2 regions of the Mesorhizobium sp. G2-6-1 genome follow, and region 1 is predicted to be linked to the other one. Evidence: riboswitches for the same ligand, from Rfam matches in the RefSeq annotation. Region 1 holds a riboswitch; the other holds the start of a gene.
The links. A riboswitch is a leader RNA that binds a small molecule or an ion and turns the genes downstream of it on or off. The one in region 1 is predicted to bind cobalamin.
Positions count from the first base shown of each region.

Region 2: another riboswitch for cobalamin. It lies ahead of AC0L7S_RS01930 (CbtB domain-containing protein); the one in region 1 lies ahead of AC0L7S_RS14720 (DUF1636 family protein).

Region 1 is NZ_CM147896.1:3,062,309-3,070,259, reverse strand. Features, by position in the region: gene nuoF (NADH-quinone oxidoreductase subunit NuoF) at 1-327, opposite strand, end outside; gene AC0L7S_RS14755 (hypothetical protein) at 339-599, opposite strand; gene nuoE (NADH-quinone oxidoreductase subunit NuoE) at 566-1,591, opposite strand; partial or broken gene AC0L7S_RS14745 (NADH-quinone oxidoreductase subunit D) at 1,591-2,780, opposite strand; partial or broken gene AC0L7S_RS14740 (NADH-quinone oxidoreductase subunit C) at 2,790-3,397, opposite strand; partial or broken gene AC0L7S_RS14735 (NuoB/complex I 20 kDa subunit family protein) at 3,401-3,983, opposite strand; gene AC0L7S_RS14730 (NADH-quinone oxidoreductase subunit A) at 3,974-4,339, opposite strand; gene AC0L7S_RS14725 (winged helix-turn-helix domain-containing protein) at 4,669-5,868, shown strand; cobalamin riboswitch at 5,897-6,102, shown strand; gene AC0L7S_RS14720 (DUF1636 family protein) at 6,140-6,568, shown strand; gene cobW (cobalamin biosynthesis protein CobW) at 6,571-7,608, shown strand; partial or broken gene cobN (cobaltochelatase subunit CobN) at 7,655-7,951, shown strand, end outside.
Region 2 is NZ_CM147896.1:406,263-414,213, forward strand. Features, by position in the region: gene AC0L7S_RS01920 (pyridoxal phosphate-dependent aminotransferase) at 1-1,027, shown strand, start outside; gene AC0L7S_RS01925 (histidine phosphatase family protein) at 967-1,620, opposite strand; adenosylcobalamin (AdoCbl) riboswitch at 1,920-2,068, shown strand; gene AC0L7S_RS01930 (CbtB domain-containing protein) at 2,073-2,282, shown strand; gene AC0L7S_RS01935 (CbtA family protein) at 2,397-3,137, shown strand; gene AC0L7S_RS01940 (hypothetical protein) at 3,140-3,745, shown strand; gene AC0L7S_RS01945 (TetR/AcrR family transcriptional regulator) at 3,895-4,536, shown strand; partial or broken gene AC0L7S_RS01950 (isovaleryl-CoA dehydrogenase) at 4,505-5,667, shown strand; gene AC0L7S_RS01955 (carboxyl transferase domain-containing protein) at 5,669-7,276, shown strand; partial or broken gene AC0L7S_RS01960 (acetyl/propionyl/methylcrotonyl-CoA carboxylase subunit alpha) at 7,291-7,951, shown strand, end outside.

The DNA.
Region 1 (7,951 bases):
GCAACCCTCGACCAGCGTGTGCGGGTCATGGCGCATAATGTCGCGATCCTTGCAGGTGCCGGGTTCGGATTCATCGGCATTGACGACGAGATAGCTCGGACGCCCATCGCTCTGCTTTGGCATGAACGACCATTTCAACCCCGTCGGGAAACCCGCGCCACCGCGCCCACGCAGGCCGGAGGCCTTCATCTCGTTAATGATCCAGTCGCGACCCTTGGCAATGATACCGGCCGTGCCATCCCATTGCCCGCGCGCCATCGCGCCTTTCAGCGAACGGTCGAACTGGCCGTAGATGTTGGTGAAGATACGATCTTTGTCCTCAAGCATCTCTTCGTTCCTCAGACCGGCTTCTTGCCAAATACGCGGATGTATTCCGCAACGCCGCCCTTGGCGAGCGCCTTGGCCTGCTTCACCCAATCTTCCCGCTCAACCCGTCCGTGGAAATTGAGGTAGCCGTCAACCCAGTCTCGTTCTGCCTTTTTCCATGCGCCAACCTGCGCAAATGTATAAATGCCCAGCGAATGAAGAACGCTCTCATTTTTGGGGCCGACGCCCGAAATCAGCTTCAGATCATCCGGCGTCGCAGGCTTCTTGACCACAGATGGACGGTTCTTGTCATCAAGCGAGGGCTTGGCACTTCCTGCTGCTTTTTCGCCGAAGCATTGCCTTTCAACCCAGGTGCCTTGATTGCACCAACCGGCGCGGCTTTGGACCTGGAACCACTACGCTGTTTACCACCACCGCCATGCTCGGGTGCCGCCTTGTTGGCATTGGCAGCCGAATGTTTCGGCGCGGAAACGCTCGCCTGCTTCTCCGCAGCGGATTTAACCTTGGCCTTGGAAGGCGATTTTAGTGCCGGGCTGGTCTCTGGCGCATCGGTCTTGGGCTTCCCGGCTCTGGAAGGTGCAGTCGAAGTGGAGCTTTTGGTCGTCTTGGCCGTCGTTTTACTCGCTTGACCGCGTGTCGATTTCAAAACCGCCTTTTCGTTCGTCAGCGAAGTCAACCCGGTGCTCGGTGCGGAATAGACGCGTCCGTTCTGCGGCCCCGGCGTCACCGAACCACCTTTGCCGGCATCATAGAGATCAATGATCTCTTCAAGCCGCTCAGGCGTCAGGTCTTCATATGTATCCTTGAAGATCATGACCATTGGCGCATTGACGCAAGCGCCCAGGCATTCAACTTCCTCCCACGACAATGTCCCTTTGTCGTTGGTCTGGAACTGGTCGTGGTGAATCTTGGAGCGACACACATCCATCAAGCCGTCCGCCCCGCGCAAAGCACATGGCGTCGTCCCGCAAACCTGTATGTGAGCACGGGTACCCACAGGCTTCAACTGGTATTGCGTATAGAAAGTCGCAACCTCAAGGCCGCGAATATAAGGCATTTCGAGCATGTCGCAGACGGTCTCGATCGCCGCCTTGGTCACCCAGCCTTCCTGATCCTGCGCAAGCATGAGCAACGGGATGATCGCCGACTGCTGGCGCCCTTTGGGATATTTCTTGATCCATTGCTTTGCGGCAGCCCCATTCGCCCTGTTGAAGGCGAACGTCGCTGGCTGGATACTGGCATCTGCGAGACGGCGGACGGACATTAGCGATCGACCTCACCAAAAACGATATCGAGAGAGCCGAGAACTGCCGTAACGTCGCCAAGCAAATGACCACGGCACAGGAAATCCATGGCCTGTAGATGTGCAAACCCTGGCGCACGCAGCTTGCAACGATAAGGTTTGTTGGTTCCATCCGAAATCAGATAGACGCCGAACTCGCCTTTCGGCGCTTCCACGGCTGCATAAACTTCGCCAGCGGGAACCTTGTAGCCCTCGGTGTAAAGCTTGAAGTGGTGAATCAACGCCTCCATCGAGCGTTTCATTTCCCCCGTTTGGGCGGAACCACTTTGCCATCAATGTTTGAAACCGGTCCGCTGCTTTCCTTGCCAAGCAACAGATCGATGCACTGGCGCATGATCCGGGCAGACTGGCGCATCTCTTCCATGCGGATCAGGTAACGATCATAGCAATCGCCGTTCTTGCCAACGGGAATATCGAAATCGAGTTCGGCATAACATTCGTAAGGCTGCGATTTGCGCAAATCCCAAGCCGCACCAGAACCACGCACCATCACGCCCGAAAATCCCCAAGCCCAGGCATCCTCCAGCGAGATGACGCCGATATCGGCATTGCGCTGCTTGAAGATACGGTTCGGCGTCAAAAGCACATCGAGATCGTCAACCGATTTAAGGAATGGATCGATCCATTTGCCAATGTCCTCGATCAGTTGCTCGGGCAAATCCTGATGAACGCCGCCCGGGCGGAAATAGGCCGCATGCATGCGTGAACCGCTGGCACGCTCATAAAACACCATCAGTTTTTCGCGCTCGACAAACCCCCATAGCGGAGGCGTCAATGCGCCAACATCCATCGCCTGCGTCGTCACATTGAGAAGATGCGACATGATGCGGCCGATTTCCGAATAGAGAACCCGGATAAGCTGGCCGCGCTTCGGCACTTCGATCTCAAGCAGACGCTCGGCAGCAAGCGCAAACGCGTGCTCCTGGTTCATTGGCGCGCAATAATCGAGCCGGTCGAGATAAGGCACAGCCTGAAGATAGGTCTTGTGCTCGATCAGTTTCTCGGTACCGCGATGCAAAAGCCCGATATGCGGATCGACCCGATCGACGACTTCGCCGTCAAGTTCCAGCACGAGGCGAAGCACGCCATGCGCTGCAGGATGCTGCGGACCGAAATTGATGTTGAAATTGCGAACGGAGGTTTCAGCCATTACCGCGCCTCAATTCGTCTTGGCTTTCTCGTCGCCCGGCAGCACGTAATCCGTACCCTCCCATGGCGAGAGAAAATCGAAATCGCGAAATTCCTGCTTCAATTCCACAGGCTCATAGACAACGCGCTTGGCTTCATCATCGTAGCGCACCTCTACAAAACCGGTCAGTGGGAAGTCTTTACGAAGCGGATGGCCCTCGAACCCATAATCGGTCAGCAGCCGACGCAAATCGGGATGGCCGGAAAAAAGCACGCCGTAAAGATCGTAAGTTTCACGCTCATACCAGTCGGCACCAGCAAAACCCCGGTAATCGAGGGCACGACGGTGTCCTCGGCTGCCTCGACCTTGATGCGGATACGATGGTTCTTTGTCGGCGACAGGAAGTGGTAGATCACGTCAAAACGCCGCACCCGCGCTGGAAAGTCGGCACCGCAGACATCGATGATTGAAACAAACCGGCATGAAGGATCGTCGCGCAGGAAGCGCGCCGTTTCAACAATATCCTCAGCCCTCACCGTCAGCGTCAATTCGCCATGAGCGATAACGCTTTCCACGATATTGGCATCAAGCCGACCCTCGATATGGGCGGCAAGACTTTCGAGTGCTTCACTCATGATCGCTCACCGCTCAATCGTGCCGGTACGGCGAATCTTCTTTTGCAGAAGGAGAATGCCATACAAAAGAGCCTCCGCGCTCGGCGGGCAGCCCGGAACATAAATATCGACCGGCACGATGCGATCGCAACCACGCACAACCGAATACGAATAGTGGTAATAACCGCCACCATTGGCGCACGACCCCATGGAAATCACGTAGCGCGGTTCCGGCATCTGGTCGTAAACCTTGCGCAGCGCAGGTGCCATCTTGTTGGTCAGCGTCCCGGCAACGATCATGATATCCGACTGGCGAGGTGAGGCACGCGGCGCGACTCCGGAAACGCTCGCTGTCATAGCGCGGCATCGACGTGTGAATCATCTCGACCGCACAGCATGCCAGACCAAATGTCATGAACATGAGCGAACCGCTGCGCGCCCATGTAATCAGCGCATCCGTCGAGGTGACCAGAAAACCCTTGTCGGAAAGCTCGTCATTGATGCCGAGGAAAAACGGATCGTTCGCACCAACCGGCTTGCCGGTACTCGGATCCAGTATGCCTTTCGGGCTCGGCGCAACCAGTGTGCCGGAATTATCGGTCAATCCCATTCCAGCGCCCCCTTCTTCCATTCATAGGCAAAGCCGATGGTCAAAACGCCGAGGAAAACCATCATCGACCAGAAGCCAAGCATGCCTATATCACCAAAGGAAACCGCCCACGGAAACAGAAACGCCACTTCCAGATCGAAAATGATGAACAGGATCGAAACCAGATAAAAGCGGACGTCAAACTTCATGCGTGCGTCATCGAAGGAATTGAACCCGCACTCATATGCCGAAAGTTTTTCCGGATCGGGATTGCGGTATGCAACCAGGAAGGGAGCGACAATAAGCGCCAGCCCCACCACCATCGCGACCCCGATGAAAATAACTATGGGCAGATACGAACTCAACAATGCGTTCATGCTGCGACTTTCCGTTAACGGCCTATCCGCCTGATTCTATAGCAGCAGGACCCGTTACGGAAGCGCGACAGTTCACCGCCGGACCGTTTGACCGGTCTCATGCTGCAATGCGGCGAGGGTTAGCGCAGCCACTCCTGCGACGCAAGTCAAACCTTGTTCAAAACGTGGCGCAGTCTCCTTTATACGATGCAACGGGAGCAGTCTGTGCTCTTTTGTTTTCCTTCGTTTTACACTCCACTTTTTCTCCTGACATAGATTGCCACCTTCCCTGCTAGGATAGGCATAGACAGGCGTTCCCCTGGCTTGGCAACAATCATGAGAAGGCACGAATGAACGACACAATCTCGGTCAACCAAGCCCGCCGCATTACGCTGGCCGCACAAGGCTTCGCAAAATCACGGCCCGCTGGCATCATCAATCGCGGGCATCTGGCAAGAACACTTTCGCGCACCGGTCTCCTGCAAATCGATTCTGTCAGCGCCGTCGTGCGTGCGCATTATATGCCGCTCTATTCTCGCGCCGGCCCCTATCAACTGGCTATGCTCGACAATGCCGCCACCTCGCGAAAGCGCCTTTTGTTCGAATACTGGGCGCATGAGGCTTCCTTGTTGCCCGTCGAATTTTATCCGCTGATGCGTTGGCGCATGCGCCGAGCCGAAAACGGCGAGGAAATGTACCGCGGACTGGCAAAATTCGGGCGGGAGCGTGCCGACTATATAAAGACTATCTATCAGGCGGTGGTTGAACGTGGCCCGATTGCCGCCTCGGACCTTGAAGGCCAGAAGGGAACCGGTGGCTGGTGGGGGTGGAGCGAGGCCAAGCATGCGTTCGAATGGCTGTTTTGGGCTGGTCACATCACCACCGCTTACCGGCGTGGTTTCGAGCGTTTCTACGATTTGCCCGAGCGCGTGCTACCGCCTGCCATACTTGAAATGCCAACGCCCTCTCCAACTGATTCCCATCGTCAATTGCTGCGCATTTCGGCCCGCGCCCATGGCATCGCAACGGCAAACTGCCTGCGTGATTATTTCCGGCTTTCGCCTGCCGACATCAAGGGGCGCATCGAAGAATTGGTTGAGGAAGGCGACCTGATACCTGTTCGCATCAAAGGATGGGAAAAGCAGACGTATATCCACAAGGACGCGCGGTTGCCGCGCAAGATCGAGGCCCGTGCTCTGCTCGCCCCCTTCGATCCGCTGGTTTTTGAGCGCAAGCGCACCGAAAACCTGTTCGGGTTCCGCTATCGCATCGAAATTTATACGCCGGCCGACAAGCGCCAGTACGGATATTATGTGCTGCCCTTTCTGTTGGGTGACAGGATCGTCGCCCGCGTCGACCTCAAGGCCGACCGCCCCGCGTGCATCCTGCGCGTTCACGCAGCCTATGGCGAACCCGGCGCACCAGACAATACGGCGCGGGAACTGTTCGCGGAGCTAAAATCAATGCAGCTCTGGCTTGGCCTCGAGCGAATTGAAATCACGCCAGCGGGCAATCTTGGTGCGTCGCTTGCAGACATTGCAACGTCGTAGCCCCCGTTGACACAGCCACCCTCTCAAGCCTAAATCCGCAACAGACGGTCTCCTCTCCCAACAGAGAGGAGCTAAGAGGGAATGCGGTGCAGGATCGTAAGATCTTTAGTCCGCAGCTGTCCCCGCAACTGTAAGCGACGAGCCAGGCCGAACACCACTGGGGAAGTTCCCGGGAAGGCGGCAACAAGGCGACGACCCGCGAGCCAGGAGACCTGCCGTTTGAACAGAAATTCCGACCGTCTGGCGGGTGCCCCAGACAAGGAGCGTGGTTTTGCGTCAAGATGGCAGTTTTCCGGCCAAAACAGTCAACAATGATCCCGGGGACACGGATGCTCCGGCGCTCGTAACTGTCATCGTCTGTGCATCTTGCCGCGACGAAAGCGGTTGCGACAACCATCCGCGTGCCGGCACCCTGTTGGCAGACGATACGCGCCGCGCCGCAAAAGACGAAAACGTCCGCGTCCATACCGTCGAATGTCTTGGCAATTGCAAGCGCCGCCTCAGCGCGGCACTCCTGCGTGATGGTGCCTGGAGCTACGTATTCGGCGATCTGACTGCAACCAGCGGCGACGATCTTGTCGCCGGAGCCAGGCTTTTCGCAAACTCGACAAACGGTCTCATTCCGTGGCGTGGCCGCCCCGACGCCCTGAAACGCGGCCTTGTCGCGCGCATCCCTCCCCTCGAAATCCTGAAGGATTGACCATGACCGCCACCGCCTCGCGTGTGCCATGCACAGTAGTCACCGGCTTTCTCGGTGCCGGCAAGACAACGCTGATCCGTCATTTGCTGGAACAGGCCAGCGGCAAGCGGCTGGCCCTCATCGTCAATGAGTTCGGCGACATTGGCGTCGATGGCGAAATCCTGCGCGGTTGCGGCATCGACACCTGCCCCGAAGAGAATATCGTCGAACTGGCTAATGGCTGCATCTGCTGCACGGTTGCCGATGATTTCGTACCGGCCCTCGACCAGATTTTGTCTCGCACTCCAAAAGTCGATCATATTCTGATCGAAACCTCCGGGCTGGCACTTCCCAAGCCGCTGGTGCAGGCATTCCAGTGGCCAACGGTCAAAAACCGCATCACGGTAGACGGCGTCATCGCCGTCGTTGATGGCGCAGCCCTTGCCGAAGGGCGGGTCGCTTTTGACATGGACGCGCTTGCCAGCCAGCGCGCCAAGGACGAATCGCTCGACCATGACGATCCGATTGAAGAAGTATTCGAAGATCAGGTGGCCTGCGCCGACCTCGTTATCCTGACAAAGGGCGACTTGATGGATGAAGCGGGCATTGCGCGCGCCAATGCACTCATCGGCGAGCATATTGCACCAGCCGTCAAGATTGTCGCGACTGTACAAGGTAACGTCGATCCGTCAGTCCTGCTCGGCCTTGGCCTGGCTGTTGAAGACGACATTCACAACCGCAAATCCCATCACGACAACGAGGCCGAGCATGAACATGACGACTTCGACACTTTCGTTGTCGACATCGCCGCCATTGCCGATCCCACCGAACTGACAAAACGCGTCACAGCCGCTGCCGAGAAAGAAAACGTGCTGCGCGTGAAAGGCTTCGTCGAAGTCGACGGCAAGCCGATGCGGCTTCTGGTTCAAGCCGTTGGCGCGCGCGTCAACCATTACTACGATCGGGCATGGACACCTGACGAGGACCGCCGCTCCAATCTTGTCGTCATCGGGTTGAAGGGCATCAATCGGCCTTCAATCGAAAAAATCCTGATCGGGTAAGTTTCGGTGAAGAACGGGCGCATCAACGGATGAAGCAGGCCAGACCATGCACATCCTGACCACCACTTCCGCCTCGCTCGATGATCTCATCGAGCCGGTAGATCTGCGCCAATCCCCGGCGGATGTGGTAGCACTGTCCTTTACCGACAGTGATCTGGCTGGCCTTGCCACCGCATGGCGCCAGGATGCGCAAAACCTGCCCACCATGCGGCTTGCAGCTTTGCGCAATCTTCGCCATCCCATGTCCGTCGATCTTTGGATCGACACTGTCGCCCGGCATGCGAAAGTTATTCTCGTGCGTATTCTCGGCGGCTATGAATGGTGGCGCTACGGTTGCGACCAA
Region 2 (7,951 bases), 1.3 Mb from region 1:
GGCGAGCGGGCGTGCCTTTCGGGCGCGCATGGGTGCCAATGAAAGCAGCTTTGGGCCTTCTCCGCATGTGATCGCCAAAATGGCAGATGCTGGGCGCGACATGTGGATGTATTGCGACCCCGACAATCACGATCTCAAAGCGGCATTGGCGGCGCATCTTGGCGTGGCCACGCAAAATGTCGTGATTGGTGAAGGCATTGACGGCCTGCTTGGCCTGATAGCCCACATGTATGTTGCACCAGGCGACGCCGTCGTGACTTCGCTCGGCGCATATCCCACCTTCAATTTCCACATTGCGGGCGTTGGCGGCAGGCTTGTCGCCGTACCTTATGAGGACGATCGCGAAAGCCTCGATGGCCTGCTGGCGGCTGTGCGCCGGGAAAATGCACCGCTGGTCTATCTGTCCAACCCGGACAATCCGATGGGGAGTTGGTGGGATCACTCGGAATTGGATCTCTTTATCGCAGCCCTGCCCGAAACCACGTTGCTGGTGCTCGACGAGGCTTATGGCGAATTGGGACCGGCCTCGGCGCTGCCCGCACTCGATGTTACGCGACCGAACATCCTGCGGATGCGCACATTCTCAAAAGCGTATGGCCTTGCCGGTATTCGCTGCGGCTATGCCATTGGCGAAGCGCGGTCAATTGCCGATTTCGAGAAAATCCGCAATCATTACGGCGTCAGCCGCATGGCGCAAATCGCCGGCGAAGCCGCCCTTGGCGATCAACCCTATCTGCAAAGCGTCGTTGCGCGTGTCGCAACCGGCCGAAAGCGAATTGCCGAGATCGCCACCGGGAACGGCCTTGTTCCTCTGTCTTCGGCGACCAATTTCGTAACAATCGACTGCGGACGCGATGGTGCATTCGCCCTCAAGCTGCTCCAGGCGCTGCTTGCACGCGACGTTTTCATTCGCAAGCCAATGGCGCCCGGCCTCGACCGCTGCATAAGGGTCAGTGTCGGCCTCGATCACGAACTCGATATTCTTGCCGAAGAACTTCCCGGCGCATTGGCCGCAGTAGCTGGCTGAACTTCGTCACGGCCTGCACGTTTCGATACGAATTGGTTGACCGCTCGAAAGGTCCAGCGATTTCCGTTGTTTGAGAATGCGATCATGCTGAAGGGTTCGATGTCGATGTTCCAGAAAGCTTGCAGCGGCGCCTCCAGCACGTGAAGCATGGCAGCGCGCATCACCGCCGCATGGGTGATTGCAACTGTATGGCCACGCTCACCCAGCAAACCATCCATCAAAGCTGCGACGCGCTGCGAAAGATCGGCAAGTGATTCGCCGCCATGCGGTGCAGCGGAACTATCCGCGCGCCATTGCACAATGGCGTGGGGCTGCGCTTTTTCGACTTCGGCAAGGCTCTTGCCCGCCCAAATGCCGAAATCCTGATCGCGCAGGGAGCCATTGTCGATCCCATCCAGCGACAATGCCTGCGTAGTCTGGCGCGCCCGACGTGTCGGGCTGGTCCATACCCGTTCGATGTGTCGCAAGCGCAAACCCAAGCCGTCCAACGGCGGCGCCGCACGCGAATTCTCCAAAGGTTCATCCAGCGGAAACGAACCATTGCGCGTTGCCGCTGTTGCACCACAGCAAATCATCGACAGGCGTGCGCTCATGAAAAATGCCTCAATGGATTCGAGCGAATTCGGTGGCACATTATAGCAATTTCAGGAAGAGCGACCTCCGATTTTCCGCCCATGATTGCCTGAAAACAAATAGTTGGAACGGCTCATTGATTTCATCAAAAGCTGAAGCGCACCAGGACCACCTCTTTTCAAGGAAATCATTGCGGTGGTGCGGGCATGGTTTGATCGTCAACATCTCACCAATTGAGGTGGCCTTATGTTCCCCAGTGGTCCAGCAAAGATCATGCGGTGTATCATCTGCAATCCGTTGACAGCCTCATAAGTGCCGGATACGGTTGTTTACGTTACGAGATTGGAAGCTGGTGAAATTCCAGCACGGTCGCGCCACTGTGATCGGCAAAATTACATTTTGCCGGAAGTCAGGCCTTCTCTCGTTGCGTACGCTTTCTATTAACGGGACGCAGCATCCCAGGAGACGCACCATGTCCGACACGACCCTCGCACCTGTCATTCACACTGCTCCGATTCCCGTCCGGGAAATTTTGCCATGGGCGATTTTTGGCGGCCTTTTGTTGATGCTTGCCATCTATTTCATTGGTGCGGAAGAAGGCGCGACGACGCTTATCAGTGGTCTGAATACGCATGAATTCGTTCATGATGCCCGCCATCTGCTCGGCTTCCCCTGCCATTAATGCAGTTTCGATTTTGATTGAGCCGGTAATCCGCCCCAATCTTTTATTTTCACGCGATTTTGGATGAGAAACGGGTTTTCGCTTTTCCTGAAATTGCTCGAAAGGCTGTAAGTCATGGTTGGCAATCTTCTCCTTCGCGGGATGCTTGTTGGCATCCTTGCCGGTTTGTTTGCGTTCGGCTTTGCCCGTATTTTCGGCGAACCACAGGTTGAACGCGCCATTGCCTATGAAGAACAGATGGCGGTGGCAGACGGCGCGCAAGCCGAGGCAGAACCCGAAGCAATCAGCAGAAGCACGCAGGCTGGTATCGGTCTGCTGGTAGGCTCGGTCATCTATGGCGCGGCCATCGGCGGCCTTTTCGCGCTCGTTTTCGCCTATGTTCAAGGACGGATCAGCACGCTGGAACCACGCGCCACGGCGGCGTTGCTTGCGCTGGCAGCATTTGTTGCCGTGGTTCTTGCGCCTGCAATAAAATATCCTGCAACACCTCCAGCAGTCGGCAGCGGCGACACGATTGCGGCGCGTACCGAGCTGTTCTTCGTCATGCTGGTGTTTTCCGTGGCTGCGGCTACCGCATCAATTGCCTTGGCGCGCCGCCTTTGGGCACAGCATGGCGCATGGAACGCCGGGTTAATCGGCGCGGCGGCCTTCGTTGGTTCGATCGCGGCGGCGCAATATGCCTTGCCGACGATCAACGAGGTGCCAGATGGCTATTCGGCTGATCTTCTATGGCGTTTTCGTACATCATCACTCGGCATGCATGCCGTCTTGTGGACTGTGATCGGGCTTGGCTTCGGTGTCGTGGCTGAGCGCAGTTTTGCAGGCCGCCGGTCCGTCAGCCGGTCAACGCGCTGACAATGATGCGGCTGCGGCGGGCCAGTTTCCTCGTTTGCACTTTAACACTGTCGTGTTTCGTCTCTGCCTCGGCCTTTGCGCATCGCTCCAGCACGGGCGGAAATGAAAGCGGGCTTGCCATTCCCGGCCTTTCGCACGGTCAAATGGCGGTGATCGCGACTTATAGAGGCGATATACTGGAGTTGGCAGAACGCCAAAACGTCACAGACGAAACCTTCAGACGATTGCTCAATTTTGGCAATATCCAGTTCACCTACTGCCTATGGGGACTGGTCCCGGCCAGCCTGCGCGACGAAAGCAGCCCATTCAATGAGTGCAGCCACGCCTATCTTTCGGCGGTCCATGCGCTTCTGCTTCATATGCGCGGCATGGAAACCAACACGGGGGCGGTCGAAGCGCTGATCTCGCGTATCGATGCCGATATGGTGCGCAAGCGTGCGTCATTCGTGCAATGCCAATTCAGCGGCGAAGCGTTCAATACCGCCGAGATCGTTTCGCCGATGTGGCGCGATGTACCATCCCACCCGCCTAGCCTCATCGCTTTTGGGCTCGTGGCCCTGTCGTTGACAGCCGGCGGCATCGGTTTGACGGGAAAGCGCCCGGCATAGAGCGGCGAAAGCGTCTGCCCCTCCCCAGCCAAGCCAAGTCGGCTTCAGGCCAACAGCCATGCTATTTATAAAACGAACTTGTGCGCGCCGATTTCCATATCTTGAATTAATTGAACGTTTGTTTTATTATTTTGCAATGTGAGGGGAAAATGGCGCGAACAACCGGTTCCGATGGCGAAAAGACTGAAGCGGCCATCCGCAATGCGGCAGTCGAACTGATTGCGCGCCACGGCTATGAAGCCGTCTCGATGCGGCAACTGGCAGCAGAGGTTGGTGTGCAGGCAGCAGCGCTTTATCGCTACTTCCCAACCAAGGAAGATCTTCTGTTCATCTTGATGCGTGAACATATGGATGCACTACTGAAGGCATGGAATGCAACGCGTCCTGCCTCGGCGGAGGCCGGTGCCCGGCTCGTTGCCTATGTCACCAATCACATCGCTTTCCATATTGAGCGGCGTTCCGCTACCCACATATCCAACATGGAATTGCGCAGCCTGTCGCACGAGCGGCTGACACAGATACTCAAGCTGCGCGCGACTTATGAAAAAGAGTTGCGTGCGATCCTGCGTGACGGCGTCGATGCCGGTGCTTTCCTCATCGAGGACACCGGGCTGACCGCCATGGCACTCATCCAGATGATGACCGGCGTCATTGTCTGGTTCCGCCCCGGCGAGCGGCTTACCGTTACCGGGGTAACAGAAACATATCTTTCAATGACAATGCGCCTCGTTGGCGCAACAATGGGCCGGGAGCAAAACCATGTACACGCACGCGCTCAACTTCGGGCTTGATGAAGACACCACAGCGTTGCGCGACCTCGTTCAGCGTTTCGCCACTGAACAGATAGCGCCACTGGCAGGTGACATCGACCGCAGCAATGAATTTCCGCCGCATCTGTGGCGAGAACTCGGGGCGCTTGGCCTTCTCGGCATCACAGCCGATCCCGATTTCGGGGGAACCGGCATGGGTTATCTCGCCCATGTCGTTGCGATGGAGGAAATCAGCCGGGCTTCAGCCTCCGTCGGTCTTTCCTTTGGCGCGCATTCCAATTTGTGCGTCAACCAGATCAACCGTTGGGCGACACCTGCGCAGAAGGAGAAATACCTGCCTGCGCTGTGTTCGGAGAGAAAATCGGCGCACTTGCGATGTCCGAGCCCGGATCCGGTTCCGATGTCGTATCAATGCGTCTGCGCGCCGAGAAGAAAAACGACCGCTTTGTACTCAATGGTACCAAAATGTGGATTACCAACGGCCCGGATGCCGAAACAATGGTCGTTTACGCCAAAACCGATCTCGACCTGAAATCACGCGGCATCACCGCTTTCATCGTTGAAAAGGCGTTCAAGGGCTTTTCGGTAGCGCAGAAACTGGACAAGCTTGGAATGCGCGGTTCCAATACGGGCGAACTGGTATTCGACAATGTCGAGGTGCCATTCGAAAATATACTGCATGAAGAGGACCGCGGCATCGAGGTTTTGATGTCGGGCCTTGATTATGAGCGCACTGTGTTGGCTGGTGGCCCACTTGGCATTATGGCGGCTTGTCTCGATGTAACGGTGCCCTACGTTCATGAGCGCAAACAGTTTGACAGACCGATTGGCGATTTCCAGCTCGTGCAAGGCAAACTCGCGGATATGTATACGACGATGAATGCCTGCCGCGCCTATGTCTATGCGGTGGCTTCGGCCTGCGACCGGGGCGAAACGACCCGCAAGGACGCTGCGGGTTGCATCCTCTTTGCGGCTGAAAAGGCGACGCAGATGGCATTGGACGCCATCCAGTTGCTAGGTGGCAATGGCTATATCAACGACTATCCGACAGGCCGGCTCCTGCGCGACGCCAAGCTTTACGAAATCGGTGCCGGCACCAGTGAAATCAGGCGTTGGCTGATCGGGCGCGAAATCATGGCTGAAGAGATATAATATGGCCGTTTTGCAATCCAAATTGTCCCCGGCAACCGAAACTTTCACGGCAAATGCGGACAAAATGCACGCCCTTGTGGCGGAAATTTCCGAAAATGCGGAAATCGTGCAGCGGGGAGGCTCGGAAGAGGCCCGCCAGCGCCACATTTCGCGCGGTAAATTATTGCCACGCGAGCGGCTGGCGCAACTGCTGGACGTTGGCTCGCCGTTTCTTGAAATCGGCCAGTTCGCTGCGTGGGAGATGTATAACGATGCAATCTCGGCAGCTGGAATGATTGCCGGAATTGGCCGCGTCGAAGGTCATGAGGTCATGATCGTTATCAATGATGCTACCGTGAAAGGCGGCACCTATTATCCGGTGACTGTGAAAAAGCATCTGCGTGCGCAAGAGATTGCGCTGCAAAACAATTTGCCTTGCATTTATCTTGTCGATTCCGGCGGTGCAAACCTGCCCAATCAAGACGAGGTTTTTCCAGATCGTGACCATTTCGGACGGATTTTCTACAATCAGGCAAATATGTCGGCAGCAGGAATCCCGCAAATAGCCTGCGTGATGGGATCGTGCACGGCTGGCGGCGCATATGTGCCTGCGATGGCCGATGAATCGATCATGGTGCGCAAGCAGGCCACCATATTCCTGGGTGGTCCCCCCTTGGTGAAGGCTGCGACCGGAGAGAATGTCACGGCTGAAGACCTCGGCGGCGCGGACCTGCACACGCGTGAATCCGGCGTTGCCGATCATTACGCGCTCGACGACAATCACGCCTTGGCGATCACAAGGCGGATCGTGAAGAACCTGAATCGAAACAAGAGCGTAGGCTTGAGTTTACAGAAACCGATTCCGCCAGTTTATCCAGCACATGACCTCTATGGCATCGTACCTGCGGATGTGCGCCAACCTTACGATGTCCGCGAGGTGATTGCCCGCATCGTCGACGGTTCCGAGTTCGACGAATTCAAGCAGAATTACGGAACAACACTGGTGACCGGCTTCGCCCATCTTTACGGTATGCCGGTCGGCATTATTGCAAACAATGGCGTTCTGTTTTCCGAATCCGCGCTCAAGGGTACGCATTTCATCGAACTTTGCTGCCAGCGCAAAATTCCACTGATCTTCCTGCAAAACATCACCGGCTTCATGGTCGGGCGCAAATACGAAGCAGGCGGCATCGCCAAGGATGGTGCAAAGCTGGTCACGGCTGTGGCCACCGCGCAGGTGCCGAAAGTGACAATGATTATCGGCGGCTCATTTGGCGCAGGCAATTACGGCATGTGCGGGCGCGCCTATTCACCGCGCTTCCTGTGGATGTGGCCGAACGCGCGTATCTCGGTAATGGGTGGCGAACAGGCTGCAACGGTGCTCGCGCTAGTCAAGCGCGAGGGCATTGAACGCAAGGGCGAAACGTGGAGCGCCGAGGACGAGGCCAAATTCAAGAAGCCGATCCTGATGAAATACGAGTATGAAGGTCATCCGCTCTATTCTTCGGCGCGCCTTTGGGACGATGGCATCATTGATCCGGCAAAATCGCGCGAAGTGCTGGGCCTCTCGCTATCTGCCGCACTCAACGCGCCGATATCCGAGACGAAATTCGGCCTGTTGAGGATGTAATGGCGATGAGCGCAATGTTCTCCAAAATCCTCATCGCCAATCGCGGCGAGATTGCCTGCCGGATCATCCGTACCGCCCGCAAACTGGGCGTCAGAACTGTCGCGGTTTTCTCCGATGCAGATGCCAAGGCCCTGCATGTGGTACTGGCAGACGAAGCGGTGCATATCGGCCCCTCTCCCGTTGGCGAGAGCTATCTGCGCGGCGACAAGATCATTGCTGCGGCAAAGATAAGCGGCGCAGAAGCCATTCATCCCGGATACGGGTTCCTGTCTGAAAACCCCGAATTTGTCGATCAAGTGATCACTGCGGGTCTGATCTTCATTGGTCCGTCGGCATCCGCGATCCGCGCCATGGGGCTCAAAGACGCGGCCAAGCGGCTGATGGAGCAGGCTGGCGTGCCTGTTGTTCCGGGCTATCACGGCGAGGCACAAGACATCGTCATTCTCGCCTCCAAGGCGAACGAAATCGGTTATCCCGTTTTGATCAAGGCGCGGGCTGGCGGCGGCGGCAAGGGCATGCGGCGTGTCGATAATCCTGACGATTTCACTGATGCTTTGTCCGGCGCACGACGTGAAGCAAAAGCTTCATTCGGGGACGACCGCGTTCTCGTGGAAAAATATGTCGACAAGCCCCGGCATATCGAAGTGCAGGTTTTCGGCGACAATTACGGCAATG